2 regions of the Methylovirgula sp. genome follow, and region 1 is predicted to be linked to the other one. Evidence: predicted binding sites of a transcription regulator. Region 1 holds the regulator's gene; the other holds the start of a gene.

The links. The regulator HrcA, encoded in region 1, represses chaperone genes, less so after heat shock. The targets are predictions, from matches to a motif close to GTTAGCACTCNCNNNNNGNGAGTGCTAAC.
Region 2: groES (co-chaperone GroES) is a predicted target of HrcA. The motif match lies at 4,654-4,682, and genes of this name have one in related genera.

What each region holds. Positions count from the first base shown of each region.
Region 1 covers NZ_JBBCGP010000001.1:110,094-127,507, reverse strand. Annotated here, with positions in the region: gene WDN02_RS00605 (efflux RND transporter periplasmic adaptor subunit) at 1-785, shown strand, start outside; gene WDN02_RS00600 (multidrug efflux RND transporter permease subunit) at 801-3,896, shown strand; gene WDN02_RS00595 (RNA pseudouridine synthase) at 3,906-4,622, opposite strand; gene WDN02_RS00590 (hypothetical protein) at 4,734-5,000, shown strand; gene WDN02_RS00585 (beta-ketoacyl-ACP synthase III) at 5,098-6,081, shown strand; gene WDN02_RS00580 (cache domain-containing protein) at 6,303-8,453, shown strand; gene WDN02_RS00575 (tetratricopeptide repeat protein) at 8,410-10,791, opposite strand; gene hrcA (heat-inducible transcriptional repressor HrcA) at 10,935-12,035, shown strand; gene mutS (DNA mismatch repair protein MutS) at 12,045-14,732, opposite strand; gene WDN02_RS00560 (potassium transporter Kup) at 14,819-16,753, opposite strand; gene hrpB (ATP-dependent helicase HrpB) at 17,019-17,414, shown strand, end outside.
Region 2 covers NZ_JBBCGP010000001.1:1,460,368-1,473,880, forward strand. Annotated here, with positions in the region: gene WDN02_RS07145 (GNAT family N-acetyltransferase) at 1-366, shown strand, start outside; gene WDN02_RS07150 (dihydrofolate reductase) at 380-922, shown strand; gene hflK (FtsH protease activity modulator HflK) at 949-2,061, shown strand; gene WDN02_RS07160 (protease modulator HflC) at 2,058-2,957, shown strand; gene WDN02_RS07165 (Do family serine endopeptidase) at 3,084-4,538, shown strand; gene groES (co-chaperone GroES) at 4,760-5,047, shown strand; gene groL (chaperonin GroEL) at 5,090-6,730, shown strand; gene WDN02_RS07180 (integration host factor subunit alpha) at 6,926-7,276, shown strand; gene WDN02_RS07185 (ABC transporter ATP-binding protein/permease) at 7,404-9,515, shown strand; gene hisG (ATP phosphoribosyltransferase) at 9,529-10,509, opposite strand; gene WDN02_RS07195 (ATP phosphoribosyltransferase regulatory subunit) at 10,506-11,663, opposite strand; gene WDN02_RS07200 (feruloyl-CoA synthase) at 11,765-13,513, opposite strand, start outside.

The DNA.
Region 1 (17,414 bases):
CGCAGGCCGTGGGCGCAAAACTCTCGCTCGACCGCGCCAAGGCACTCGCGTTGCGCCAGTTCGGCCCGCAAGCGACAGTCGACGATCAGCAAGCAACCTACGATCAGGCCATGGCGGGCATCTCCAAGACCAAGGCGATCATCTCGCAGAAGCTGATCCTTGCACCGTTCGACGGCGAGCTCGGCTTGCGTCACATCGAAGTTGGTCAGTTCCTCAATGCTGGCACGCAGATCGTCACCCTCACCGATCTGTCGGTAATCTGGGTGAATTTCACCGTGACGGAAAAGAACAGCGCTCAACTTAAACTCGGACAGACCGTCAATATCAGCGTTGATTCTTATCCAGGCCGCGTCTTTACCGGCAAGATCACCACGGTCGAGCCGCAAGTCAGCACGGACACACGCAACATCGAGGTCCAGGCGACGTTCGAGAATCCCGACCATGCGCTGAAGCCGGGCATGTTCGCCACCGCGACGATCGTGTTGCCTTCGGAGGCGCCTGTCATGACGGTGCCGGAAACGGCTGCGGACTATTCGCTCTATGGCGATTCCGTCTTCCTCATCAAGAAATCGCAAGGTGCCGACGGCAAGCCGGCACTGACGGCCGAGCGCACCTTTGTGAAAACGGGTGAGCGCATCGACGGCCGCGTGGTGATCGCGAGCAAAGACATCAAGCCTGGCGATCAAGTCGTCGCCGTTGGCCAGATCAAGCTGCAGTCGGGCGTGCCGGTCGCGATTTCAAGTGATCCGCCGCCGAAGATTCCGGCCGAATCCAGCCCCTATTGAGCGGCGGAGTCCGAGATGGCTTTTACTGATATTTTCATCAAGCGGCCGATTCTGTCGCTTGTCGTCAGCCTGCTCATCCTGCTGATCGGCATCAACGCCGGCCTGCATTTGCCAGTGCGCCAATATCCGAAATTGTCGAACACGGTGATCACCGTGACGACGAGCTATCCCGGCGCTTCGCCTGACCTGATGCAGGGCTTCATCACGACGCCAATCGAGCAGGCGGTCGCCTCGGCCGAAGGCATCGACTACATGACGTCGCAGTCGGTGCAGGGGACAAGCACGATCTCCGTCTACATGAAGCTCAACGCCGATCCCAATCAGGCGCTGACCGACGTGATGGCGAAGGTCAATCAGGTCAAATATCAGATCCCGAAAGCCGCCAACGACCCGATCATCATCAAATCGACCGGCCAGACCACGGCCGTCATGTATATCGGCTTCTCGAGCACCGAACTTTCCGGCTCGGCGATCTCGGATTACCTCACCCGCGTCATCCAGCCGTTGATGTCGACGGTCGACGGCGTTGCCTCGGCTGACATTCTCGGCGGCCAGACCTTTGCGATGCGCTTGTGGCTCGATCCGATCCGCATGGCTGGCCGCGGCGTCTCCGCGGCGGAGGTTGTCGCCGCAATCCAGGCCAATAATTATCAGGCGGCTTCCGGCCAGACGAAGGGCTATTACACCGTCTCGAACGTCACAACCAATTCGGACCTGACCGATATCGATCAGTTCAAGCGGATGATCGTAAAGTCTAAGGACGGCGGCCTCGTCCGCATCGAGGATATCGCTAAGGTCGATCTCGGCGCGCAGAGCGAGGATTCGAGCGTCGCGTTCAACGGCGAACACGCGATCTTCATTGGCGTGCAGGCAACGCCGGAAGGCAATCCGCTGACGATCGTGAAGGGCGTGCGCGCACTGTTCCCGACCATCGAACGCAATCTGCCGCCCTCGCTGCAGATGAAGGTCGCCTACGATTCGACCAAGTTCATTCAGTCTTCGATCGACGAGGTGGAGCACACGCTGATCGAGGCGGTGCTGATCGTCGTCGTGGTTATCTTCCTGTTCCTCGGCTCGTTCCGCTCCGTGCTGATCCCGGTCGTCACCATTCCGCTGTCGCTGGTCGGCGCCTGCGCGATGATGATGATCATGGGGTTCAGCCTCAATTTGCTGACGCTGCTGGCGATGGTGCTGGCGATCGGCCTCGTCGTTGACGATGCCATCGTCGTCGTCGAAAATATTTACCGCCACGTCGAAGAGGGCAAGACGCCAGTGCAGGCGGCGCTGATCGGCGCGCGTGAAATCGTCGGGCCCGTCATCGCCATGACCATCACGCTTGCCGCGGTTTACGCGCCAATCGGATTCCTCGGTGGGTTGACCGGCATCCTGTTCCGTGAATTCGCCTTCACGCTCGCCGGCTCGGTCGTGGTTTCGGGTATCATTGCGCTGACGTTGTCGCCGATGATGTGTTCGGTGCTGCTCAAGCAAGGCGAGCCGAGCCGCTTCGCGCAGATCGTCGACAAGGTTTTCAGCGCGGTGACGGGCTGGTATGGACGCCGCCTCGACCGTTCGCTCAACTATCGCGCGGCGACCGGCCTTTTCGCGGCGACGATTCTCGGCCTCGTCGTCTTCCTCTACATGCATTCGAGTTCCGAACTCGCGCCGGAAGAAGATCAGGGCATCGTCTTTGCTCTGACCAAGACGCCGCAATACGGCAATATCGATTACGCCGATTATTACGGCGCGGAGCTCGACAAGGCTTTCGCGACGTTCCCCGAGACGGATCTGCGCTTCGTTCTCAATGGCACACCGTCGCCGAACCAGGGCATTTCCGGCATGTTGTTGAAGCCTTGGGACGAGCGCAAACGCTCGGCCATGGCGATCAAGCCGCTGGTGCAAGCGAAACTGTCGGAAATTCCGGGCGTCAATGCCTTTGCCTTCAATCTGCCGGCGCTGCCTGGCGGCCCCGGCGGCTTGCCGATCCAGATGGTCATTAATTCAACAAGCGGCTTCTCCAACATTTATACCGAGATGGAGAAGATCAAAGCGGACGCGCGTAAAAGCGGGCTCTTCATCGTCACGGACAGCGATCTTCAGTTCAATCAGCCCGTCGTCCGCATCAAGATCGACCGCAGCAAGGCGAGCGACCTCGGGCTGACGATGCAGCAGATCGGCGACACGCTCGCGCTGATGATGGGCGGTAATTACGTCAACTGGTTCAACCTCCAGGGCCGTTCCTACGAGGTGATCCCGGAGGTGCCACGCAGCTTCCGCCTGACGCCCAAGCTTCTATCGACGTACTATGTGCCGTCACTGACGGGGGCGCAGATTCCGCTTTCGACCGTCGTATCGATTTCGACCGGCACCGATCCGAATGCTCTGACACATTATAACCAGCTCAATTCCGCGACCTTCCAGGCCGTGGCGATGCCGGGTGTCACGATGGGCACCGTCGTTAACTTCCTTGAGGGCGAGGCGAAAAATCTGCCGGCGGGCTTCAACCACGATTATCTCGCGGATTCGCGTCAATTCGTGCAGGAAGGCAATCAGCTTGCGGTCACCTTCTTCTTCGCGCTCATCATCATCTTCCTGGTGCTCGCGGCGCAATTCGAAAGCTTGCGCGATCCGCTCGTCATCATGATCAGCGTGCCGATGGCCATCAGTGGTGCGCTCGTACCGCTTTTCTTCGGCGTGGCGACGATCAACATCTATACGCAGGTTGGCCTCGTGACGCTCATCGGCCTCATCAGCAAGCACGGCATTCTGATGGTCGAGTTTGCACGCGAACTGCAGATTCATGAGAATCTTGATCGCGTCGAGGCGATCAAGAAAGCCGCTCGCGTCCGTCTGCGGCCGATCCTTATGACCACCGCGGCGATGGTAACCGGCCTCATTCCGCTCGTCGTCGCCTCTGGTGCTGGCGCCGCGAGCCGCTTCTCGATCGGTCTCGTCGTCGTCAGCGGCATGTCGATCGGCACGATGTTTACGCTCTTCGTTCTGCCCGCGGTCTATACGGTGCTGGCAAAGGATCATCGCGCGGAAGCAAACTCGACGCGCCGGAAAGAGATCGCCGCGGTCGATTTTGGTCCCCGTCCGGCGCCCGCAGAATAACGCGGGCGTCTACGCGACGTCTGGCGATTGCGCGCTGCCGGTTAAAGTGCCGTCGAGCAGCGCCGAAACTTCGGCCTGCATGTGTGGCGGCACGGGCGCCTCCGCCCTGATCGGCGGTTTATTCTTGTAAAGTGGGATTTCGATTGCCCGCGCGAGCAGATGCAGGCGCGAGTCCCGCTCGCCATGACCATAAATCGGATCGCCGAGGATGGGGAAACCGTTTGCCGCGCAATGGACCCGCAATTGGTGCGTGCGGCCAGTCAGCGGTGTGAGCGCGAGCAGCGTCTTCTCAAGTCCACGCGCGAGAACCCGCCATCGCGTCTGCGCCGTCTGGCCAAGCGGATCGACTTTCATCCACCAGCCGCGCGTCGCATCGAGCCGTCCGAGCGGCTGATCGATCATGCCGTCGTCATCGTGCGGGCCGCCTTCCACCACCGCCCAATAGGTTTTGCCGATCTTCCCCTGCTTGAACAGAAGTCCAAGCTTTTCGAGCGCCTTGTGATGCCGGCCAAGCACGAGGCAACCAGCGGTATCCCGATCGAGCCGGTGCGCCAGCGCCGGGTCGCGCGGCAGGCCGAAGCGTAAAGTCGAAAAACCGGCCTCAAGCGAGATGCCGCCCTTGGGGCCGCGATGCACCGCGATGCCGGCGGGCTTGTTCAGCACGAGCATCAAGGCGTCGCGGTAAAGCAGGCGTGTTTGCAGGTCGTCCAGGCACGCGCCGGTCATGTCCAAGCCTCGAGGGGAACATATAGCAGGTTGCAGCGTTTAATAGACATCATCACGCAGTCGTACGCTGACGATTTTTGAATCCAAGAGGTTTGGACAAGAGGTTTAGACATGCCGCGTGAATTTCGTTCACAAGCTGAATTGCGGGAAATTTGTCTCGACGCATTGCGCGGGCGTGAAGGCTTTGAAAACGTCGACGATATTCTCATTCAACCACGCGATGCCTCCGCCGGCGGCACGAATTGGACGCTGGCGGGATTTCGGCCGCGCGTCGACAATGCGGCGCTCCGCGGCGCCCGCGATGTGATCAGCGAACTCTGCCGTTCCTATCAACTCCGCGTCAGCGATGCCGAGGGCGAGAGTTCTCACGGTAAATAGGCCCGAGTCATTGGGTCTTCCAAGATTGCGGTATCCTGCTTTTCAGCCTATGCGTTGAACTGAGCCGCGCGTGCGGTGTTGAAGGACAAGATATCCAGTGACGCATACCCATATTTTGGGGACGGGATCTTACGCACCGTCGCGCATCCTCACCAATCACGATCTTGAAAAGATCATTAATACTTCGGATGCGTGGATCACCGAACGTACGGGGATCAAGGAGCGTCGCATCGCGGCCGACGGCGAGGTGACGTCGGATATGGCGGTCGCGGCAGCGCGCAAGGCCCTGGAAATGGCAGAAACCGATCCAGCCGATCTCGACATGATCATTGTCGGGACGATCTCGCCCGATATGCCGATGCCATCCTGTGCCGTCTTCGTTCAGGCGAAACTTGGTGCGACGCGGGCTTTTGCGTTCGATCTTTCTGCCGCGTGTGCAGGCTCGCTCTATGGCATGGCGATTGCCGATCAATTCATCCGCACGGGCAGCGCGCGCCGCGTCCTCGTCATAGGCGCGGAGCTTTTGAGCCGCCTCGTCGATTGGGAGGACCGGAGCAGCTGCGTTCTCTTTGGTGACGCGGCTGGCGCGATGGTGCTTGGTCCGTCGCCGGACCCGGGGCGCGGTCTGATTTCGACGCATCTCCATTCCGATGGCACCGCGGCTGGCATGCTCTCGATTCCGGGGGGCGGCAGCAAACATCCACAATCCGAGGACGTGCTGGCAAAAAAACTCAATAAGATTTCGATGAATGGCCGGGAAGTCTACAAATACGCGACCCGCGCGTTGCCCGAAGTCATTCTTGAGGCGCTCGCCGCCAATGGCCTCAAGCCGGGTGCAATCGATCATGTCGTCACGCATCAGGCGAATATCCGCATCGTTGAATCGGTCGTCGACCGGCTCGGCATTCCGCGCGAAAAATGCTGGCTGAATATCGATCGCTACGGCAATACGTCGAGCGCGTCGTTGCCTATCTCGCTTGATGAAGCGAATCGCGCCGGGCGTTTGCGGCCTGGCGATCTCGTGGCGATGATGGCGATTGGCGCCGGGATGGCATGGGGCAGCGCGCTCGTCCGCTGGTAGTAGACATAACTTACTGAAAAATATTGTCATTTTTGATCACCTTTTTACCATCGTGGTATGGGTTCCTTTCTCGTCTGGTCCTGTTAACCTGAGCCGTCGATTGTGCCGATGCTGGCCTCGGGGGGTCCGTAGGCTGAGCACAATGCATGACGGGAAATGCCTTGCCGTTAGATGGCGCCCGTGCGGATGGTTCGCGCCCTCCGCTGCTAAAACCAAAACCTATGATCGTCGGGTTTGGCATTCTGCTGATCCTGCTGGCGACGTTCGGTGCTATTTTGTCGGTGCGTGAATTTCGCATCCGCGACGTTGCGGAGGCGCGGCGCGAATTGATGGCGCTCGATCTTTTGTTCTCGCAAGAAACGCAGCGCACGATGCAGAGCGTCGATCTCGTTCTGTCGAGCCTTCAGGACGATCTGACGCTGGGCGGTATCACCAAGCCGCAAGACATCATCCGCAAGCGCGCCAGCGTCGAGATGTTTCTTCTGCTGAAATCGCGCATCGTCGGCATTCCGCAAATCCGCGAGGCCAGCCTCATAGGTCCGGACGGCAAGCTGATCTGCACAACAAAAACCTATCCAGCGCCGAACCTAGACTTTTCGGATCGCGATTATTTTCTTGTTCTGCGCGATACACCGATCAGCGGGTCTTATCTCAGCCAGCCGGAATATAATGCGAGCACAAAGACCTGGTCGATCTATCTCGCGCGTCGCGTCGATGATGCCTCGGGACACTTCATCGGTGTCGTCGCCACGGCCATCGATCTGACCTATCTCGAAAATCTCTACAAGACGCTGCAGATCGGCGATTATGGTGCGGTGAGCCTATGGCGCAGCGACGGTACGCTGCTGGCGCGCTACCCTGCGTCGGGCTCGATCGGGCAGATCTACAAGATCAAATCCTTTGAAGGAATTTTGCAGCCGGGAACGCCGGTCACTTTTGAAGCGACAGACACGATCGACAGGCCGGAGCGGATCGTCGCGACGATGGCGGTCGACGAATTTCCGCTTGTCGTCAATATTTCGCGGCTGAAGAGCCATGTTCTGGCGGATTGGCGCCAGGCGCGGCTTCTCATCGCTGTCGGAACTTTCCTGTTCGGCATTGCTCTTTGCTGCGTACTCTGGCTGCTCGTTCGCCATTTCAACACTTACGATGCGTTGACGGCCGCTGACCGCGAGCGCAGCAAGGCAATTGCGGAGCGCGAACGGGCCGAGGCGCAATTGCGCCAGGCGCAGAAACTCGAATCGATCGGCCAGTTAACGGGCGGCATCGCGCACGACTTCAACAATCTCCTGACCGCGGTGCTCGGCAATCTTGAAATGCTGAAGCGCCACACGGAGAAAGGCGATGCACGGCTCAATCGTTGGGCGAATAATGCGTTCGATGCAGCCAAGCGGGGCGCCGTTCTCACCCAGCGACTGCTCGTGTTTTCGCGGCGGCAGCCGCTTGAGCCGCGCGGCGCGAAGATCGAGAGCGTCCTCGGCTCGATGTCGGACCTGCTGCGACGGACGCTGGGGGAAAACATCGAGATCGTCACAACGACGGAGCCCGGTCTCTGGCCGGCCTTTGCCGATCTCAACCAGCTCGACAATGCGATTCTCAATATCGCGATCAATGCACGTGACGCAATGGATGGGCGCGGCCGCCTGAGCATTAACGCCAGCAATTGCCAATTCGCGGAAGGGCAAACCGACGAGCCCGAAATCGCGCATGGCGAGTATGTGTTGCTGGCGATTGCCGATACCGGCAAGGGAATTGAAAAAGAGGTTCTGGATCGCGTCTTCGAACCGTTCTTTTCGACGAAGCCAACGGGACAGGGGACGGGTTTGGGCCTCAGCCAGGTCTACGGCTTCATCAAACAAATCGGCGGCCATGTCCGCATCGAAAGCGTGCTGATGCAGGGCACGATTGTTCGGCTTTATCTGCCGCGTGCGCAGAATGAGGAGCCGACAATCGAAGCGCCGGCCACAGAGGCGTCACCGCAAGCGCGGGCGGGCACTGTGCTTGTCGTCGAGGACGATGCAGAGGTGCGCGTCTATTCAGCCGAAATTCTTCGTGACCTCGGCTTCGACGTGCGGGAGGCGAAGAACGCCGCGGAAGCCATGGCGATCCTGCGCAGCAGCATCGAGCTCGCGCTCTTGTTCAGCGACGTCGGTCTGCCGGGCGTCACTGGTGCTGAACTCGCCGAAGAAGCCATAAAACTGCGGCCCAATCTGAAAGTCTTGCTGACCACCGGCTATGTTCAGGACTCGACGATCGAACGTTGCCGCTTCGTCTACGGCATTCAGGTTTTGCCGAAACCGTTCACGCGTGCCGAACTTTCGGAAAAGATCACAACCACTTTGACTCCCGCGCGGCGCTACGCCCACTCGTAAGCAGTCTAGCCCTGGGTAGCGGCGATACGCGCGCGCGCGTCGCTTTGGCGATCTGGGCAAAGACGGGTCCCCAATTGCCGCGCTCCGTCTGGCGGAACAGCCGCATCGTCGGATACCAGGGCGATTGCGTGCCAGCAGCAAGCCAGCGCCAATCCGGCGCGTGGCGAAGTGCGAGAAACACTGGACGCCCGAGGGCGCCGGCGAGATGTGCGATCGACGTATCCGACGTGACGATCAGATCGCAATTTGCCATCACCGCAGCGGTATCGAGGAAGGCATCGGGCCCGGCATCGAAATCTGCGCCGAGCGTTTCGACGGGAAAGTCCGTGGCGAAATCCGGCGTGGAATCCTTCATCAAGCTGATCAAGCGAGCGCCCGGGATCGCGGCCAATTCGGCGAAACAGGCGAGCGGCATATTGCGTTTCAGATTGATCTTGAGATTGCCCTGCCGACAGATGCCAATGCGAAAGCCGTGATGTCCGAGGCGCTCTGCCCAAGTGGCAACCCGCGCTGGTTCGGCGTGGAAATAAGGCACGCTGGCCGGTACCGTCGCGAGCGATGTGCCGAAGGCGAGCGGCAGGCTCATCAGGGCGCTTTGGTAATCAAAGCCATCTTGCACCGGCGCATTATCGACGAAGCGCGGCGGCGTCGGCATGGTCGAAAGCAGCCGGAACATGGACTTGCGGCCGAAAAGCGTGACCTCCGCACCTTGCGCCGTTAACAGCGGCAGGTAGCGGCAAAATTGAATGAGATCACCAAATCCTTGTTCGTCCCAAACGAGAATACGCCGCCCTTGGAGCGGCTCACCGCGCCAGTGTGGCAATGGCGAGATGAGTGTTTTTGGCGGGGCGTTGCTGCGCTCCCAGCGACTTTCGAAAGCCGCAAAACCTTGCACAAGATCGCCTGCGCTGAGCAGCGCCCCGGCGCGATTGTTGCGCGCGTCGGGATAATTGGGTTTCAGCCGCAATGCTGCATCGAAGGCCTGCATCGCTTCGTTGAGGCGGCCAAGTTCTTTCAGCGCGACACCACGACTCGACAAGACCTCCGGATAGGCCGGACGCAATGCCAACGCCTTGTCATAGCTTGCGAGCGCATCATCGAGGCGGTCCTGCTCCTGCAGGACGTTGCCGCGATTGAGCCAGGCCTCGGCATAATCCGGGCGAGCCGCGACGGCGCGATCAAGAAAGACGAGCGCGGTCTCAAGGTCGCCGAGACGCTGGTGTGCAGCGCCGGAAATACACAACGCTTGTGGATGGGCCGGATCCTGCGTCAAAATCTCGGCTGCGGCGCTGCGCGCCATCTCCGTGCGGCCAAGGGCGAACAGGACATTGGCGCGGTTGACCTGCGCCTGGCGAAAGTCTGGCCGTAACGCGAGCGCGCGCTCGTAAGACGTAACGGCTTCGTTCAATCGCCCCATGTCGCTGAGTGCATTGCCACGATTGCAAAATGCTTCGGGATAGTTCGGCTTTTGCGCAAGAGCCGCATCGAAATCGCTGATCGCTTCGGCCAGGCGGCCGATCTTTTGCCGCGCGATGCCGCGATTGTAATAAGCCTGCGGATAATGCGGCCGCAAATGGATTGCGCTGTCGTAGCAGCTCGCGGCTTCCACGTGCCGCCCGAGTTTTTGCAGCACATTGCCGCGATTGACTTCGTTTTCCGGCAGATTGGCGTCGCATCGCGCGGCAGCCTCGTGATCGACCAATGCCGCCTCGTAACGCTGCATCTTCTGCAGGACACAGCCACGATTGAAATAGTTGACGGCCTCGCCGGGCCGCAGCGCAATCAAGGCGTCAAAGTCTTCAAGCGCCTCATCCAGACGTCCTGCCTGTTCAAGCAAGGCGCCGCGATTGCGCAGCGTCTCGCAATAATCTGGCTTTATTCGCAGCGCGCGATCATAGGCGTCGAGTGCCGCATCTATCTTGCCGAGGTTTTGCAGCAGGACGCCGCACATATGCGCGGCTTCGGCATCGGCGGGATTGTCGCGAACGATGGCCTGGAAGCAGGCAATCGCCTCGGGCGCGCGGCCAAGTCTTTGCAGGGCCACCCCGCGGCCCTTGCGGGCTTCCAGATGAGCGGGGTTAAGGCGCAGTGCTTGCTCGAACCAGCCGAGGGCCGAGGCGGCATCGCCAATGTTGAAATAGAACAGACCGAACACATGGCTTGCGGCGTCGCTGGTCAGGGCAAGATGCTGCACCTCATCGAGGTGTGCGCAGGCTTTGGCGGTTTCGCCGGCACCGAGACATGTCAGCGCCTCATTTACAGCGCTCTGAAGCTGCGCCGGGGCGTGATCAGCGACCGCATGCAGGTCCGTCTTGGCTTCGGCCAGTGCGCCACCCATAGAAATGCCTTTGCTCTTGAAGCAGTGGCAGTGAATCTGAACAATCTTTCCCGGGGCTGACGCCGCCTGCACGGCTTGCGTCCGGGCCTTCGGCCGGCCATCTTCAGGGTTGAGGAAGATGCGGGGGCGGGCCATAAAGGCAGATGACGGAACGGTTTGACCCTTCGCGCAACGCGCTTGCCTCCGATAACAGCGCTTTTGGGCTGCTGAACGAGCGCTCGCGCGAGATTTTCCGCCATATCGTCGATTCCTACCTGACCTACGGCGGCCCGGTCGGGTCGCGTCAGCTTTCGCGCCTTTTGCCGATGTCGCTGTCGCCGGCCTCTGTTCGCAATGTCATGCAGGACCTTGAGGAACTCGGGCTGATCTACGCGCCCCATATCAGCGCGGGCCGGTTGCCGACCGAGCGCGGTTTGCGTTTCTTCGTCGATGCGATGCTCGAAATCGGCGATCTTGGGCAGGACGAACGTGCGCAGATCGAAGCGCAGGTGCGTGCCTCATCCAAGGAACATGCGCTCGATGCCGTTCTGAGCGATGCGATGAGCATGTTATCGGGCCTGACGGGTAGCGCCGGCGTGGTCGTCACGACCAAAGAGAATGCACGGCTCAAACATATCGAATTCGTCCGCCTTGATCCCGAGCGCGCCCTGGCCGTGCTTGTCGCGGCTGACGGCTCGATTGAGAACCGCGTCGTCCAGACGCCGCGTGATCTGCCAGCGTCGGCGCTGATCGAGGCCGGCAATTATCTGAACATGCGCATCGCCGGGCGCACCATCATTGAAACCAAGGCCGAGATCGAAGTGGGCCTCGCGGCGGCAGAGGCTGAACTCGGCGAACTGACAGCGCGGCTGGTGGCCGCCGGTTATGCAAGCTGGATCGAGACGAGCACGCAGGGGCAACAGCTCATTGTTCGCGGGCAGGCCAATCTGCTCGACAATCTGACCGCGCTTGAAGATCTGGAACGCATCCGGCTGCTTTTTGCCGATCTCGAAACTCAGAAAGACGTCATCGATCTCTTGAGCCGCGCCGAGGGCGGCGAGGGTGTGCGGATTTTCATCGGCTCGGAGAACAAGTTGTTCTCGCTCTCCGGCTCATCGATGATCGCGGCGCCCTTCCGCGACGATCAGCAGCGCGTCGTTGGCGTGCTCGGTGTCATCGGCCCCACACGGCTCAACTATGCGCGCATCGTGCCGATGGTCGATTATACATCGAAGATCATCGGCCGTCTGGTGCATGGATCTTAGGCGCGACTTTCATTCCGCCTTCTTCAGCAATGCTTTCAATTTGTAGAGTGCTGCCTGGGCGTCGCGCGGCGAAAGCTCATCGGGTTCGATTGCATCGAGCGCCTCTTCGACTTCGCTCGGCACGGGCACCGGAGGTGGGGGCGGCGCCGCGGCGAAGAGCGGCAGGTCGGCAATCGGCTTGACTGTCTTGCGGCGGTCGCCGGCCTCGAATTCAGCGAGAAGCGTTTGCGCACGCTTCACGACGGCGGATGGCAGACCCGCGAGCTTCGCCACTTGAATGCCATAGGAACGATCCGCCGCGCCCGCGATGATCTCATGCAGGAAGACGACATCGCCCTTCCAATCGGCAACGCGCATGGTCAGATTGACGACACGCGAAAGCTGTTTGGCAAGATGCGTCAATTCGTGAAAATGCGTCGCGAACAGCGCGCGTGATTTGTTCTTGCCGTGCAATTGCTCCATCACCGCCCAGGCAATCGCAAGGCCGTCGAAAGTTGCTGTGCCGCGCCCGATCTCATCGAGAATGACGAGCGAGCGTTCCGTCGCTTGATTGAGGATCGCCGCTGTTTCGACCATTTCGACCATGAAGGTCGAGCGGCCGCGGGCAAGATCGTCGGCCGCGCCGACGCGTGAAAAGAGGCGGTCGACAATGCCGATCTTGCAATGCTTTGCCGGAACGAACGAGCCCATCTGCGCCAGCGCGGCGATTAGTGCGTTCTGCCGCAGATAGGTCGATTTGCCGGCCATGTTCGGGCCGGTGATCACGGCAATGACGCCCGGCGCGCTTCCGGAACCGGAAAGATTGCAATCATTGGCGACGAAAGGCTTGCCCTCGCGTGCAAGCGCGGCTTCGACAACGGGGTGGCGTCCGGCTTCGATGACGAAATTGAGTGAAGTATCGATCTCCGGCCGGGTCCAGCCGCGCAATTCGGCGAGATCGGCCAGCGCCGCCGCGACGTCCAGCGTTGCGAGCGCCTCGGCCACGGCTTTGAGCACGGGTTCGGCGTCCAGAATTTGCGCACTGAGCTTGTCGAAAATTCCCAATTCGCGTGCCAGAGCCCGATCGGCCGCGGATGACATTTTGGCTTCGAGTTCGGCAAGCTCCGTTGTCGAAAAGCGCATTGCGTCGGTCATCGTCTGCCGATGCACGAAGGTCGTGTTGAACGGTGGCTTGAGAAGCTTCTCGCCCTGTGCTTGCGGGACTTCGATAAAGAAGCCGAGAAAATTATTGTGCTTGAGTTTCAGTTGTTTGGTTTCCGCCAGCGCCGCATAGCGCGCCTGCAATTCGGCGATGATCCGCCGGCTCTCGTCACGCAACCCGCGCAATTCGTCGAGCTCGGCATCGTAGCCGCGCTGGATGAAATTGCCGTCACGCGCCTTCAGCGGCAATTCGTCGGCAAGTGTCTCAGCAAGATGCGCCGCGATCGCTGGATCGGCGCGCGACGCATTTTCAGCAATCTCGCGCAGATCATCCGGCAAGCCTTCGATCGCCTGCAGACGCGCTGAAATAGTTTGGGCAGCTTGCAGGGCATCGCGGATGGCTGCAAGGTCTCGCGGCCCGCTGCGTTGCAGGGCGAGCCGCGACAGCGGCCGCGGCAGATCGGGCGCAGATTTCAGGCAGACGCGCAGATCGTCACGCAGGCCGCGATCATCGCGGAGGAACGCAACGGCATCGAGCCTGCGCTGGATCGCATCGACATCCGTGAGCGGGCCCGCCAGCCGCTCGGCGAGAAGCCGGCCGCCGCCCGGCGTCACGGTCCGGTCGATGGCCTCAAGCAACGCGCCATCGCGGTGGCCGGAGAGCGTCCGCGTCAATTCGAGATTGGCGCGGGTGGCGGCATCGATCTCCATATGCGCATCGAAGCGCATCCGGCTCGGCAGGCTCAGAGCGGGGCGGGCGCCGCGCTGCGTGCGTTCGATGTAGAAAATCGCCAGCGCGGCCGCGAGCCGCTCTGTCGGCGAAAAATTGCCGAGACCGTCGAGCGTCGCGAGGCCGAAATAATCCTCCAGCCGCCGGGCTGCGGTGGCGGGATCGTCATGCGCGCCACCGACCGGCGAAAGTGGAATGCGCATGTCGGTGACGAGACGCGAGAAATCGGCATCGCCACAAAGCACCTCCGGCGCGACGATCTCCGAAGCATCGAGGCGTGCGATCTCGGCGCTGAGGGCTGGGGCGGCAACTTCCGTCACCGCGAACGCGCCCGTCGAAATATCGACGCTGGCGATGCCGAACGTTGCGTTGGCGTCGCGCAATCCGACGATGGCGAGCAGGCAATTGGCCCGCGCCGGATCGAGCAGGCTTTCCTCAGTGATCGTGCCGGGCGTGACAAGACGGGTGACAGCACGGCGAACGACGGCCTGGTTGCCGCGCTTTCTGGCTTCGGCGGGATCTTCCGTCTGCTCGCAGACTGCCACCCGATGGCCCAGCGCGATCAGGCGGGCAAGATATTCGTCGGAGCGGTGGATCGGCACGCCGCACATCGGAATATCGCGGCCGAGATGCTTGCCTCGATGCGTCAGCACGATGCCGAGCGCGCGCGAAGCGACCTCCGCATCCTCGAAGAACATCTCGTAGAAATCGCCCATCCGGTAGAACAGCAGGCAGTCCGGATTGGCGGCCTTGATCTCGATAAACTGCACCATCATCGGCGTGATCTTGCCGGCGGGTGCGGGATCGATGATGATGCGCTTCTGCATGGGCGGAGCTTAGCAAAGCCCTGGCGCCGATGCACGGGCGCGGAAGAGATATGCAGAGTTTAACGCAGCGTCAGATCGTGACTTGATCAGATCGTGACTTGCGCACCGAGTTCGACGACGCGGTCCGACGGAATCGAGAAGAATTCGGTCGCGTCGATCGCCTGCCGGGAGAGGGCGATGAAAAGATTGTCCTGCCAGCCCGGCATGCCGGAATTGGGTGAGGCCTTGATGGTGCGCCGCCCCAAGAAGAACGACGTCGTCATGATATCGAATTTGTGGCCGGACTTGCGCAGTAGCGCCAGAGCGGCCGGAATACGCGGACTTTCCATATAGCCGAAATGCACGGTGACGGTGGTGAAGTCCGGCGACAATTTATGGATTTCGTAGCGGTTGGCGGCTGGCACGCGCGGCGTGTCTTCCGTGCGTACCGACATGAGCCAGACGTGCTCGTGCAGCACCTTATTATGCTTGATGTTGTGCAGAAGCGCCGAAGGCGCGGATGTCAACTGATTGGTCAGGAAGATCGCGGTTCCGGGCACGCGCGTCGGTTTCGATTTTTCCAGCATCGGGATCAATTCCTTCAGCGGGATCGAATCGCGTTGCATCTTCTCCGCGAGCAGCGCATTGCCGCGCACGAAAGTCCACATCGCGAGCATCGAACAGCCGGCGATGCTCAACGGCACCCATCCGCCGTCGACAACCTTCACGAGATTGGCGGCGAAGAAGGTGAAATCGACCAGGAGGAAGATCGACACGAAGGCGATTGCGCCCCAGAGCGGCCACTTCCACATCCGCCAGACGACGACGAAGGCAAGCGCCGTCGTCACAACCATCGTACCCGAAACGGCAATGCCATAGGCTGAGGCTAAAGAGTCGGATTTCTTGAACAGGACGACTAGGAGAAGCACGCCAATCAGCAGGATGCGGTTGACCTTCGGGATGAAGATCTGGCCTTCCTGCGTCGCGGACTTGTGCTGGACATCCATGCGCGGCAGCAGGCCGAGCTGAATTGCCTGCCGCGTCAGCGAGAAGGCGCCGGTGATGACCGCCTGGCTGGCGATGACGGTTGCAATCGTCGCCATGATCACCAGCGGCAGAAGCGCCCAATGCGGCGCCAACAGATAAAATGGATTTTCGACTGCCGCATGATTGGCGAGCACCAGTGCGCCCTGGCCAAGGTAGTTCAAGGTGAGCGCGGGCAGAACGAAGAACAGCCACGCGAGCTGAATTGGTTTGCGGCCGAAATGGCCCATGTCGGCATAAAGCGCTTCCGCGCCAGTGACCGCAAGAAAGACTGACCCGAGAACGATAAAGCCGACGAGGCCGTGGCCGAACAAAAAGGCGATGCCGACTAGAGGATCGAAAGCGATCAGAATCCGCGGCGCGTCGGGGATGTGTATGGCGCCGAGGAATCCGATGACGATAAAAAAGATCACCATCATCGGGCCGAAGAAGGTGGCGACGCGCGCCGTACCGTGCCGCTGGACGGCAAAGATGGAAATCAGCACGACAATCGTCAGCGGTAGAACATAGTCGCTGAAAACAGGCGTCGCGACGTTCAGACCTTCAAGCGCGGACAGAACCGAAATCGCCGGCGTGATGATCGCATCACCCGAAAAGAGCGCCGCGCCCGCGACACCCAGAAAGAAAATTGGCGCGGCGCGGCGGCCGAAAGCCGTTTGCGCCAGCGCCATCAACGAGAGCGTGCCGCCTTCGCCCTTGTTGTCGGCCCGCATGAGGAACAGCACATATTTGGCCGTGACGGTGAAAAACAGCGCCCAGAGCAGCAGAGAGACGGTGCCGGTCACGCTCTGCTCAGTGATCCGATGGGCGGCATTGCCGTGTTTAACGGATTCACGCAGCGCATAGAGCGGGCTCGTGCCGATGTCGCCATAGACCACACCGATGGAACCGACGGCTAGGCCGAAGATCCCGCTCTTATGATCAGACTGTCCGCTGTTGGGAACGATTGGCCCGCAGTCGGCCGAGCTGGCGGCCTTGTCTTGCGCGGTCGCTACCATTCAAAAAAGCCCTCAATCCGGACGCTGGCATGACGTTACCCGGATAGGGGCAAGTCGGATGCCAAACGGCGGAGCGACCGGTTGGTTGAGCGCGGTCGGCGGCGGCATATAGCGTTTTCCCCCGGCCGCGAGAAGCGGAATCGTCCTCAATCGCCCAAACAAGCATCATCAACTGCTTTCGCGTTGTAAATGGTCCACGTTTGGCTTCCAGCCTTTGGAACCGTTGGAGCTTGCCCGTTGGCGCATCGCCTGCCAATTCAGGGGGATGCAAAGTTCCGAAGCCAAGCTTCCGGTTTTCGAGGTTCTGCCGCAGATTGAGGCGGCGCTTCGCAATCACGCGTCCGCCGTGCTCGTGGCGCCGCCGGGCGCCGGCAAGACGACCATCGTCCCGCTCGCCCTGCGGGAAAGCGGTTGGGCCGCCGATAAAAAGATTATCGTGCTTGAGCCGCGGCGGCTCGCCGCGCGGGCGGCCGCCGAACGTATGGCGGCCTTGCTCGGCGAAAACGTCGGCGAAACAATTGGCCTGCGCATGCGGCTGGTCTCGCGCGCTTCCGCCGCAACGCGGATTGAGGTCGTCACCGAAGGCGTGTTTGCTCGCATGATCCTCGATGATCCAGCTCTCGCCGGCGTCGGCGCGGTGATCTTCGATGAATATCACGAG
Region 2 (13,513 bases), 1.3 Mb from region 1:
AGGGCGGCTTTGTTCGGCCCGAACCCGCGCGTCTTCGCTGAGATTGTCGAATACGACACGGCGCCAGCCGGGTTCATTCTCTGGTTTTATACGTTTTCGAGTTTCGCCGGGCGCCACGGCATCTGGATCGAAGATCTTTACGTGCGCGAGACTTTTCGCGGCAAAGGTTTGGGTGTGGTCATGCTTCACGCCATTGCGCACCGCTGCGTCGAGGAAAAGCTTGGCCGGCTCGAATGGTCGGTCTTGAATTGGAACGAAAACGCGATCCGCTTCTATCGCGGCGCAGGCGCGCAATTGAAGTCCGAATGGACGATCTGCCGCATGGAAGGTGAAGCGCTTGCAGATTTCGCGGCAGGTCTCAAATGAGAGATAGCCGCGCATGAATCTGCTTCTCGTTGGCGTCGTCGCCGTCGCCGATAATGGAGTCATCGGTCAAAGCAATGCGCTGCCATGGCACATTTCTGCCGACCTCAAGCGCTTTCGCACGCTGACGCTTGGCAAACCTTTGATCATGGGCCGCAAGACGTTCGCGGCAATTGGCCGTGCGCTGCCCGGCCGCGAAACGATTGTCGTGACGCGCGACGCGAAATTTGCGCCGCCAGCCGGCGTGTTCACGGCGACCACAATCGATGCCGCCTTGCAGCTGGCGACGACACGTGCCGATGTTTTGGGTGCGTCGGAGATTATTGTTGCTGGCGGCGGCGAAATTTACGCGGCGTTGCTCGACCGGATAGACCTTTTGCACATGACTTACGTTCATTGCACGCCCGAGGGGGACGCCTTCTTTCCGCCCATTGAGTGGTCACACTGGCGTGAAGTCTTTCGCGAAGACCACTTATCCGAAACCGGTGGTGATGCAGGATATACGTGGGCCGACTATATCCGTACCGGCTCTCTTTCGCTGGCGCCGAAAGCCCTCTAAGACAAGCGCCACCGAGGAAGGATTTCATGCCCTGGAGTAATGACGGTAAGGACGGCGGCTCTTGGAAGCCGGAAAATCCCGGCCCGTGGGGCCAACCGCAGGCGCCGAATCCCGTCAATTTCGAGGGATGGGTGCGCCTGGCACAGGCGCGGCTGCAGGGCTGGCTGCCCGGCGGCGGCCTCGGCGGCCGCGCGCTTGCGGTGCTTGGCCTTCTCGGCGTTCTCCTGTGGCTGCTGACAGGGTGCTATACAATCGGCCCGAATGAGGTCGGCCTCAACATGATCTTCGGCCGCTATACCGGCAAGACGACCTCGGGCCTAAATTACAACCTGCCGTATCCGATTGGCTCCGTCCAAAAGCTCGCGGTGACGGATCGCAACACAACCGATATCGGCTTCATTTCGCGGATGGACGATCGCACCGGCGAGCAGGCGACCTTCGATTTGCCTGAAGAGAGCCTGATGCTGACCGACGATCAGAACATCGCGGACGTGAAATTTGTCGTGATCTGGCAGATCGATCCATCGCATCCGGAAGATTACGCCTTCAACATCGACGATCCCGACGACACGGTGAAGGCGGTGGCAGAGAGCGCGATGCGCGCGGTGATCGGCCGCAGCCTGATCCAGAATATCCTGACCGCCGATCGCAAAGTGATCGAACCGGCGGTTCAGGATTTGGCGCAGAAGATTCTCGACAAATACAAAGCCGGCGTCCTCATCCTTCAGGTGCAATTGCAGTCGGTCGATCCGCCGCAGGAAGTGATCACAGCCTTCCGCGATGTCACTGCCGCCCAGCAGGACCGCGACCGGATGCGCAACGAGGCCCAGACCTACGCCAACAATGTGGTGCCAGCGGCACAGGGTCAGGCAGCGGCCATTCGCCAGCAGGCCGAGGGCTATCGCTTGCAGACGATCGACGAGGCGACCGGCCAGGCGTCGCGCTTCTCGCAAGTTGAGGCACAATACAAAATCGCGCCGGCGTTGACGCGCGAGCGCATCTATCTCGAGACGATGGAACAGGTTCTCGGCGGCAGCGACAAGGTCATTGTTGATTCGGGGAATGGACAGAGCGTCCTGCCCTATTTGCCATTGCCACTTTTGACGCCGAACGCATCCGCCGATGGAGCGCCGAAATGAAGGGCGCGACCGGTATTTTCGTGACGCTTCTGGCGATTGCCGCCATCATCGTCATTGTGGCGTCGATCTTCACCGTCGGTCAGACCGAACAGGCGCTTGTGCTGCGTTTCGGCGATCCGGTCGCGGGGCGCGGCCTCGTCACCGAACCGGGCCTGCACTTCAAAATTCCGTTCATCGAGAATGTCGTTCTGCTCGACAAGCGCATCCTCGATGTCGAGACGCCGACGCAGGAAGTGCTCGCCTCCGACAATACGCGGGTCGAGGTCGATTCCTTCCTGAAATACAGGATCGTCGATCCGCTCAAATTCTATCAAACGGTGGGCGACATCGACCGCGCCAACGACCAGCTTGGCTATATTCTCAATTCCGCCGTGCGCCGCGTTCTTGGCGATGCCGACCTTAGACAGATCGTCAGCGCCGATCGCGAAGCCTTGATGGCAAACATCCGCCAACAGGTGAATCAGCAGGCAGATAAACTCGGCGTCAGCGCTGTCGATGTCCGTATTCGGCGCACCGATCTGCCACAGCAGATATCGGAAAAGGTCTTCAGCCGGATGCAGAGCGAATGGGCGCGCGAGGCAGCGCTCTTCCGCGCCCAAGGGGCGGAGGAATCGCAGGAGATCCGCGCCAAGGCGGACCGCGATGCCGTTGTTTTGCGTGCCGACGCGCAACGCGATGCTGACCAGACGCGCGGCGCCGGCGATGCCCAACGCGCGCGCATTTTTGCAACGGCTTTCGGCAAGGACCCAGACTTTTTCGCCTTCTACCGTTCGATGCAGGCCTATACGACGGGCTTGAAAGCGTCGAACACCCGTCTGGTGCTCAGCCCGAAATCGGCCTTCTTCCAATATTTTCTGCCGCCAGCCGGAGCCAATACGTTGCCGCCCGCGCATTAACGCGATCGTGCGCAAAATCGGCGTGAATTCGTTTAGCTGATCCGCTAATTTTGCGCGCTTGAGGAGAGATGAATGGCTTCATGCCGGCAATTCGCGTCTGCTTTATTCGGCGCGCACAAGGTTTTGATGGCTTTGTCCTTGGGCGTTGCAACAGTCGGAATCGGCTATTCATCGGCAGCCTATGCCGGCCATACGCCGGATTCGTTCGCCGATCTTGCTGCGGCGGTCAGCAATGCGGTCGTCAACATTTCGGCGACGCAGACCTACGAAGAGAAAGACGCGAGCAACGGACCCGACACCGATTCGGGCACGCCGTTTGACGATCTCTTCGACAAATTTCTCCATCACACGCCTCACGGCGACAGCGACGGCGATTCTGAACCGCATGAGCGCAGTTCCAATTCGCTTGGTTCGGGCTTCGTGATCGACCCGTCGGGCATCATCATCACCAACAATCACGTCATCGCCGATTCCAACGAAGTGACGGTGATCTTCACCGATGGCACGAAACTGCGGGCTCGGGTCATCGGCAAGGACAGCAAGGTCGACGTGGCGGTGCTCAAAGTGGAAGCCGATCATCCGTTGAAAGCGGTGAAATTCGGCGACAGCGACCAGATGCGCGTCGGCGATTGGGTGATTGCGGTCGGCAATCCGTTCGGCTTGGGTGGCAGCGTCACGGCCGGCATTGTTTCGGCCCGTCACCGCGACATCGATTCCGGACCTTACGACAATTATCTCCAGACCGACGCGGCCATCAACAAAGGCAATTCCGGCGGACCGCTGTTCAATATGGACGGGCAGGTGATCGGCATTAACACCGCGATCCTTTCGCCGAGCGGCGGTTCGATTGGCATCGGCTTTGCCACGCCGGCGAACACGGTGGCGCCGGTCATCGATCAATTGCGCAAATACGGCGAAACACGGCGCGGCTGGCTCGGCGTGCGTATCCAGTCGATCGATGATTCACTCGCCGAAAGCCTGGATCTCGGCAAAGTGCGCGGCGCGCTCGTCGCAGGGACAGATTCCGGTGGCCCGGCAGCTGAAGCCGGGATTACGACTGGCGATGTTATTGTGAAATTCGACGGCGTCGACGTGGCCGAATCCCGTGATCTGCCCAAGCTCGTCGCACTGACGCCCGTTGGTAAGGACGTTGCGATCGTCATTGTCCGGCGCGGCCACGAGATGACCAAAACCGTCAAACTCGGCAGGCTTGAAGACGGTGCGCAGAAAGCCTCGCTGACTCTCGGGGATGATCAGGGCAAGAAGCTGCCGCCAACGCTAGTCGAAAAGGCGCTCGGCATGGCGCTTTCGAAGCTCGATGAAACGTCGCGGCTGAAATATGCGATCAAGGACAGTCTGACAGCGGGTGTGGTCGTCACGGAGGTTGAGTCAAATTCGCCGGCGGCCCGTAAGAACATTCTGCCCGGCGAAGTGATTCTGGAGATCAATCAGGAGGCGGTCCGGGCGCCGTCGGATGTCGCCAAAGAGATGCGAATCCTGAAGGCGGCCGGGAAGAAATTGGCTCTGTTGCTCGTCTCGACGCCCCAAGGCGAGGTGCGGTTCGTCGCGCTCGATCTCTAGAAGCGCGATCCGTTAACCAGAGAGCCAGCCGGATCAAGTTTCCGAGACGCGGATCGTCTAGTTACCCGTCGCTGTCCTTGACAGTCCGAGAGCCGCCGCCTATGTCGAGGCTGCCGTTAGCACTCTATCGGTTTGAGTGCTAACAGCCATCATTTCCCCATCGAGCGGCGTCTGCGTCCCCGAATTCCGGCGCTACTCGCGAACGTTCAAGGAAACATCGCATGACTTTCCGACCTCTGCATGACCGCGTCGTCGTCAAGCGCCTCGAAGGCGAAGAGAAGACGAAGGGCGGCATCATTATTCCCGATTCGGCGAAAGAGAAGCCGCAAGAGGGTGAGATCGTGGCCGTCGGCCCCGGCGCCCGCGACGAGACCGGCAAGCTCGTTCCCCTCGATGTCAAAGCCGGTGATCGCATCCTGTTCGGCAAATGGTCTGGCACCGAAGTCAAGATCGACGGCCAGGATCTCCTCATCATGAAGGAGAGCGACGTCCTCGGCGTCGTTGGCTGATCTCAGGACCCTTAGCGAGCCCCAATTCAGGAGTTTTTCCAAATGGCAGCCAAAGACGTACGTTTTTCCTCTGATGCCCGCGACCGGATGTTGCGCGGCGTCGAAATTCTCAACAACGCCGTTAAAGTGACGCTCGGTCCCAAGGGCCGCAACGTCGTCATCGAAAAGAGCTTCGGCGCTCCCCGCATCACCAAGGACGGCGTGTCCGTCGCCAAGGAGATCGAGCTTTCCGACAAGTTCGAGAACCTCGGCGCCCAGCTCGTCCGCGAAGTCGCTTCCAAGCAGAACGACATTGCTGGTGACGGAACGACGACAGCGACCCTCCTCGCCGCTTCGATCGTCCGCGAAGGCACCAAGGCGGTCGCCGCCGGCCTCAACCCGATGGATTTGAAGCGCGGCATCGACCTCGCGGTCGAAGCTGTCGTGGCCGATCTCAAGGCGAAGTCGAAGAAGGTCACCTCCAACGACGAGATCGCCCAGGTCGGCACCAACTCGGCCAATGGCGACGCGTCAATCGGCCAGATCATCGCCACGGCGATGCAGAAGGTCGGCAACGAAGGCGTCATCACCGTCGAAGAGGCCAAGAGCCTCGAGACCGAACTCGATGTCGTCGAAGGCATGCAGTTCGATCGCGGTTATCTCTCGCCCTATTTCATCACCAATGCCGAGAAGATGGTCGCCGAACTCGAAGATCCCTACATCCTGATCAACGAGAAGAAGCTTTCGTCGCTCCAGGCGATGCTGCCGGTTCTCGAAGCGGTCGTGCAGACTGGCAAGCCGCTCCTGATCGTTGCGGAAGACGTCGAAGGCGAAGCGCTCGCGACCCTCGTCGTCAACAAGCTGCGCGGTGGCCTCAAGGTCGCGGCCGTCAAGGCGCCGGGCTTTGGTGATCGCCGCAAGGCGATGCTCGAAGACATCGCCATCCTTACCGGCGGTCAGCTCATCTCCGAAGACCTCGGCATCAAGCTCGAAAACGTAACGCTGCAGATGCTCGGCCGTGCCAAGCGCATCCGCATCGAGAAGGAAACGACGACGATCATCGACGGCGCCGGTTCCAAGGCCGACATCGAAGCGCGCATTGCTCAGATCAAGGCGCAGATTGCCGACACGACGTCTGATTACGATCGTGAGAAGCTGCAGGAGCGTCTTGCCAAGCTCGCGGGCGGCGTCGCGGTCATCCGCGTTGGCGGTTCGAGCGAAGTCGAGGTGAAGGAGAAGAAGGATCGCGTCGACGACGCGCTCAACGCGACCCGCGCGGCCGTCGAAGAAGGCGTTCTTCCGGGTGGTGGCGTGCCGCTGCTGCGCGCCATCAAGGTGCTCGACGGCATCAAGACGGTCAACGCCGATCAGAAGGCCGGTGTCGATATCGTCCGCAAGGCGATCCAGACTCCGGCTCGCCAGATCGTCGACAATTCCGGCGCTGACGGCGCCGTGATCGTCGGCAAGCTGCTCGAAGCCACCGATTATGGCCACGGCTATAATGCGCAGACGGGCGAATATGGCGATCTCGTCAAGCTCGGCATCATCGATCCGACCAAGGTCGTGCGCACTGCGTTGCAGGATGCGGCGTCCGTTGCCGGCCTCCTGATTACCACCGAAGCGATCATCACCGAACAGCCGAAGAAAGAATCGGCTCCTGTCGGCGGCGGCGGCATGGGTGGCATGGGCGGTATGGACTTCTAAAATCGCGCATTTGTGCGAAACGACACTTAAAAGCCCCGGTAATCCGGGGCTTTTTGTTTACTGCGCCTACGCACTTTGGGTCGCGGCGAGAGAAATTATATTTTTTCGCGTTGCAATCACTGGCTAAAACCGCCTCGCAAAGCGTATGCATTACACGCGAGTTGCGCTCGGTTAGCCTGAGTAGGAGGGGGTAAAGTGGGTCAGTTGCCGCTGAATGAGTCCGAAAAAAAAACAGCCACGCGGGCTGATCTTTTGAATGCTGTGTATGAATCCTGCAAAGGCCTCTCTCGTGCCCAGGCGCGCGACATTTTTGAAATGACGCTTGAGGAAATTTCCACTGCGCTGGTACGTGGTGAGACGGTCAAGCTTCGTTCGTTTGGACTTTTTTCCGTCCGTGCCAAGCGTGAGCGCATCGGCCGCAATCCCCGCACCGGGATCGAGGTGCCGATTAAGCCGCGACGTGTGCTGACGTTTCGTCCGTCACCGGTTTTGGTCGCGCTCATCAACGGCGAAAGCGCGGATTCTGCCGAAGAATTGCAGGATTAGCGGCTCGCCGCCGAGATGCGGGCGCGAGATGCCTTAAATGTTACAAACCTGTAACTAGGCAGCGATTTGCGCCTGTGCGCAAAAGCGTGGTTTGATCCCGCTAAATTCCCTGGATATCGACGCTGATATGAAAATTCTCGCAATTTCTGTCGCGATTTTCGGTGCGGCCGCTGCTCTGGTCGCGGCCAAGACTGGCGATATGACGACGGCTCTCCTCGCCGCCACGACACTGATCTGCGCGTATACGACGTACAAGTCGCAACATATTTCGAGTTATCTGAAAATTTTCGTCGCGATTTTCGCGGTTGAAGTCATTGCCTTCGGCGTGTTCTGCCTCATCGAAGCCCTGCATCTTTGGCCAGCGAGTTGGGCAGATTACGAAATTCCGGAAAGCCTGCCGCTGACGGTCGCGCTTTTCGCGATCGCGGTTTACCTGATTTCTTTCATCCCGCTTGTCCGCGCAATGATGCGGATCGCTGACCGATATTTTGATTCGCGCGATACAACCACAGCGCGGATCTGGCCGTTTCCGGCTTTCCATGGTCTGGAGCGCAAGGTCGCAGCGGCGATGGTGGTTTTTCTCGTCCTGATCAATCAGGCGGAGGTCGGCATCAACATCCGCCTCTCGTTCTTCTCGCGCGATTGGTTCAACGCGATCCAGACGCGCGACGCGAAGGCGTTCTGGTATCAGCTCTTCACCGTCTTTCTGGTCTGGGCCTTCCTCTACATCTTTGCGGCTGTTGTCGAATATGTCGTCACCTCGACATTGGTCATCCGCTGGCGGCGCTGGCTCACCAGCTTCTATCTCGACCATTGGCTCGACAATCATCGCCATTACCGCATGTCGCTCGCGGGGTCTGGGGCAGACAACCCGGATCAGCGAATTTCGGAAGACATCAGCCGTTTCATCGACGGCGGCGATGTCGGCTATGGGATTTATTCCTTTTCTATCCTGCTGATCTCGAACCTCAGTTCGCTCGTTTCTTTCGCCATTCTGCTCTGGGTGCTTTCGGCCAATTTCACCTTGCCGGGAACGCATATCGCCGTGCCGGGCTTCCTCTTCTGGGTTGCGCTCATCTACGCAGCGATTGGCACCTGGCTGACGCATTTGATCGGCCATCCGCTCGTACCTTTGTCATTCCGGCGTCAGCGTTACGAAGCCGATTTCCGTTTTTCGCTTGCGCGCCTGCGCGAATATACGGAGCAGATCGCCTTGCTCTCAGGCGAAGATGCGGAGAAGCGCTCTCTCAAGACGCGTTTTGCGTCAATCATGTCGAACTATTTCGAGATCATCGCCTGCCGTAAGCGGCTTACTGCGTTCACGGCGTCTTATTCGCAGATCAGTCCATTCATTCCTTACATCGTCTCGGCGCCGTTCTATTTCGCCGGGAAAATTACCCTGGGTATCATGACCCAGACCGCGAATGCCTTCAGCAACGTCAATAGTGCGCTGACCTTCGTCGTCAGCTATTATGTGAACCTCGCGGATTACAAATCCGTTCTCGATCGTCTGACGTCGTTCGATGCTTCAATTGAAAAAGCCGCGGACTATCAGTTTCGCGCGCAACCGACCGTTGGCGCAGCTACTCCCGGCAATGTCAGTCTTGCCGAAGTGACGTTGCGCTTGCCCGATGGCCGCACAATCGTCGAATCCGCCAATCTCGATCTCGTATCGGAAATTCCCGCCCTGTTCATGGGGCCGTCCGGCTCCGGCAAGTCGACTTTGTTCCGCGCCATCGCCGGCATCTGGCCTTACGGTGAGGGCAAGATCGACCTGCCGCCATCGGCGAAGGTGATGCTCTTACCCCAGCGGCCATATCTGCCGCTCGGCACATTGCGTGAGGCGCTCGTCTATCCCGCAGCGCCCGAGCGATATGACGACGCCACGCTGCGTGCGGCTGTCGAGGCGGCGCAACTCAGCCATTTGTTGAACAAGCTCGATGTCGAGGGCATGTGGCAGCAGCAGCTTTCGGGCGGCGAACAGCAGAGATTGTCGATCGCGCGCGCTCTGCTTGAGAAGCCGGATTGGCTCTTCCTGGACGAGGCGACGACGGCGATGGACGAGCCGATGGAAGCGGCGATCTATCAGACGCTGCGCGAAAAATTGCCAAAGACGACGATCGTCTCCATTGGCCATCGCGCTACGATGGAGAAATACCATACGCGCCGGCTCGAAATGCAGCCGGCCGGCGCAGGTATGTTCACGCCTAAAGAAGGCGTGAAGACCGCAGCGGAATAAAAGGTTTTCGGTTTTAAGGCAGCCGCGCCGCGAGCTTCTCGTAGAGTTTGTTCTTTTCGGCGAAGACGTAATCGAGCTGCGCGACCGTGACTTCGGCCGCGCCTTGCATCAGCAGCCAATCGGCGAGCGCGGCCACTTTGTCTTTCGGGCAGGTGAGCGTCAGCCAACCGTCGGAAAGGTGTCGCCGCGGCCGCGCCGCGAACATCACCTCGGCGTGGGCGAAGAGTTCGACATCGGCCTGCGCGACCCGTGCCGAGACCTCGCGTGTCGTGCGCGCGACTTCTTCCGCCGCGATGCGCGAGAGAATGATCCGCGCGGCTTCGCGTGTCTCGTCCGTCCACGGCGCTGTCAGCGACGCGACGAAATTCGCCTCGGACCGCAAGATCACGCCATCGTCGAGAATCTTGAGCGCATTCGCCGCAAGCGTGCCGCCGGTCGTGGTGATGTCGACGATGAGCTCCGCCGTGCCGGCTGCGGGCGCGCCTTCGGTCGCGCCAAGGCTTTCGACGATGCGATAATCCGTGACATGGCGCTCGGCGAAGAAATGCCGGGTGAGATTGACGTATTTCGTCGCGACCCGCATCCGCTCGCCGCGCCGGGCGCGAAAGGCCACCGCAACGTCCTCGAGATCGGCCATCGTGCGCACGTCGATCCACGCTTGCGGCACGGCGACGATGACATTGGCGTGGCCGAAGCCGAGCGGCGCGAGAAGTTCGCATTTCGAATCGGCGTCGGGAATGCTTTCACGCACCAGATCTTCGCCCGTGACACCCAAATGCGCGGTGCCAGCAGCAAGATGCGTGACGATTTCGGACGTCGAGACAAAGGCAACCTCGACATTGTCGAGACCGGCGATCTTGGCCCGGTAGTCGCGGGCGCCGCGGCTTTGCACGAATTGCAATCCGGCGCGCGCAAAGAAGGCGGCGGCATTCTCCTGCAAGCGGCCCTTGGAGGGGACGGCGAGAACGAGCTGAGGTTTCGTCACGTCGCTCATCGCCACCAATCCGTCTGGCCGCGCTGCGGCAATTGCAAACGTTCGATCCAGATCGCCGCGCCGACAGCGCCGACATCACCCTGACAGCCAAGCGATTTCAAAAGGCCGTCATAGCGCCCGCCGCCGACGATCGGCTTTTCATGCGGGCGGCTGCGGTCGAAGGCCTCGAAGACGAAGCCGGTGTAATATTCGAGGTCGCGGGCGAAACGCGTCGCGAAGGTGAAGTCGGCGACATCGAGCCCACGCGCGGCCATGAAGCCGAGGCGCGCGTCGAAACGGTCCAACGCCGCGTTGAGATTGAGGCCGGTCGTCGAAGCCAACTGGCGCAGCCTGGCGGCCGCCTGGTCGGGATCGGTTTCGATGGCGAGAAATTCTTTCAGGATCGCGCGACGTTCGACGGGAAACTCGTCGCCGGTTTTGAGCGCAGCCTGTTCGAGGAAGCGGTCGGCGATCTCCGTCACGCTGCGGCCGCCGACGCTCGAAATGCCGGCGATCGAGAGCAGATCTTCGACCAGCGCACGCGCACCATGCCGGTCGACGCCTTCGAGCGCCGCGAGCACGCCAGTGTGGTCGGCACCGTTCCCGCTGGCAGGCCGGGCGAGAATCGTTTCGAGCGATTTGTCCTGCGCGTGCCCGCGCAGAATGCGGCGCTGCCATTGCGGCGAGAGGTCGAGCGCGGCGACGAGATCGCGGACAAGCCCGTTGTCACCGAAACGTACATTGAGATCGCCTTGGCCGAGCGCGGCGACGGCATCGAGCGTCACGCCCAGAATCTCGGCGTCGGCGGCCTCGCGGTCGGGGTGGCCGAAATTCTCAAGCCCCGCCTGCAAAAACTCGTTCGGGCCATCCGGCCGATAGCGGAATACGGGGCCACAATAGCTGTAGGTTGTCGCGTGCCCCACGGCATCGGAGGCGAGATAATGCGCGCAGACGGGGATCGTATATTCGGGCCGCAGGCAATATTCGGCGCCCGAAAGATCATTCGTCAGGTAGAGCCGGCTGCGGATCTCTTCGCCCGAATTGAAGAAGAGTTCCGCTCGCTGCAACACGGGCGGCTCGTAGGGCGGATAGCCGGAGGCTTCGAGGTGCGCGACAAGCGCCGCGGAAGCGGCACGGCTGGCGGCGGCTGATGTGGGTTCGGCGCTCACGGACATGTCTCGAATTTGTGCTTCTCTTTAGCAAGTGCGCGCCGCGGGCGCGATGCCTTTCGATCTGCAAGGTGAATGGCTAGAAAACAGCGGTTTATTCAGCAATTTCATGTCTTTGCTGTGAAAACGCCGGAGCCTGCCGCCGCAATGACCTCTGCCGGCGACCCGGTGGAGACGAGGAGGGCCGTGGCCGCTGCCCGGTTGGCGAGCACGGCTTTTTGGTTGATCCCGCCCTTCTCGGTCAATTCTCCGGTTTCCGCCAGGGGCGGCGTCGCGAGGAGCAGAAGCCGCGCGACCCGTCGAGACGAGCCGCCAGCGGCCTCAGCGAAATCGTCCAGCAGCGCTTGAAATCTGGCCCGAATGGCGGGATGCGTGATGATCTCAGCCGGTGTCGCCCCTGCGTCAGGGCTGAGACGCCTACATGCTTCGAAATCCGGGAACACCAGCGCCCCGGCGAAGGCAGCACCCTCGCCGGCGATCACCACATCTTTGGCATAGGGCGCGAAAGCGGCGAGAAAGGCCTCGCGCAGAGGTCCGGCGCTGACCCAGGTGCCTGTCGCGAGCTTGAAGTCCTCATTGATCCGTCCGTCGAAAGCAAAGCCCAATTTGGGTCTCTGTGGTTCGGCGAGGCGCAGGGCATCGCCAAGGCGAAAGAACCCTTGGTCGTCGAAAGCCTGCGATGTGGCTTGCGCGTCGCGCCAATATCCGGGTGTTACATTCGGGCCCTTGACCCGGACTTCCAGTTTTTCGCCATGCGGTACCAGCTTTAGGTCGCAATCCGGCAGCGGCAGGCCGACACCCCCGTCCCCACGAATGAATGGCGTCCAGAATGTTGTCGCTGGGCCCGACTCGGTTGCGCCATAGCCGCTCATCGTCACGATCTTTTCGCCGCAGGCGGCCAGCGCTATGTCGTTCCAAGCGTCATAGGTCGCACGCGCAAGCGGCGCGCCCGCGAAAAACGTCAGCCGCAAATTGCGAAAGAAATTTGCTGCAAGCGTTCGGTCGTGGGCGAGATGCGGCAGAAGCGCTTCAAGACCGGCGGGAACGTTGAAATGCAATGTCGGCGAGACATCGCGCAGATTGGCGAGCGTCGTTGCGATGCCTTCCGCCGTCGGCCGCCCGCCGTCGATATAAAGCGTGCCGCCGTGCGCGAGCACGAGATTGAAATTCTGGTTGCCGCCGAAACTATGGCTCCAGGGCAGCCAATCGACGAGCACGGGCGGCTCGCTCGCGAGAAAGCGCAGCACGTGCGCGATCATCGCCTGATTGGCGCAAAGCATTTTATGCGTCGTGACGACGGCCTTTGGCGCGGCGGTCGACCCCGACGTGAACATGAATTTCGCGATCGTCTCAGGACTGATATCCGCATGGGCGCGATCCAGCGCTGAGGTTTCTTTAGTCGTCAGGAGAGCGTCGAAAGTGTTCGCGCCGGGCGCGGGCGATGTGCAAACGAGGCGTGGCATCTCCGCCGCCAGCGATGCGAGCGCCCGGGCATAAAGCGCACCATCGTCCACGAAGACAAGGCCGGGTGTGAGCAGATCGATAATGCCGCGCAGCCGCGCAAAATCCCGCGAGGCGAGAGAATAGGCTGGCGAGAGCGGCGCATAGGGAATGCCCGCATAAAGCGCCGCGAGGCCGAGAAGTGCATGCGCGATGCTATTGCCGGAGAGGATCACGAGCGGCCGCTCGGCGCTCAGGTCGCGTCCCAGCAATGCCTGCGCAAGTACTCGGGCTTTGTGGCGCGCTTCGGAATAGGTGATCGTTTCCCAGGCGCCGTGCCGCCGTTCGGCGAGGAAAATATGATCCGGCCGCAGCGCTGCCCAGCGATCGAGCCAGAGGGTCGCCTTCGCCTCATA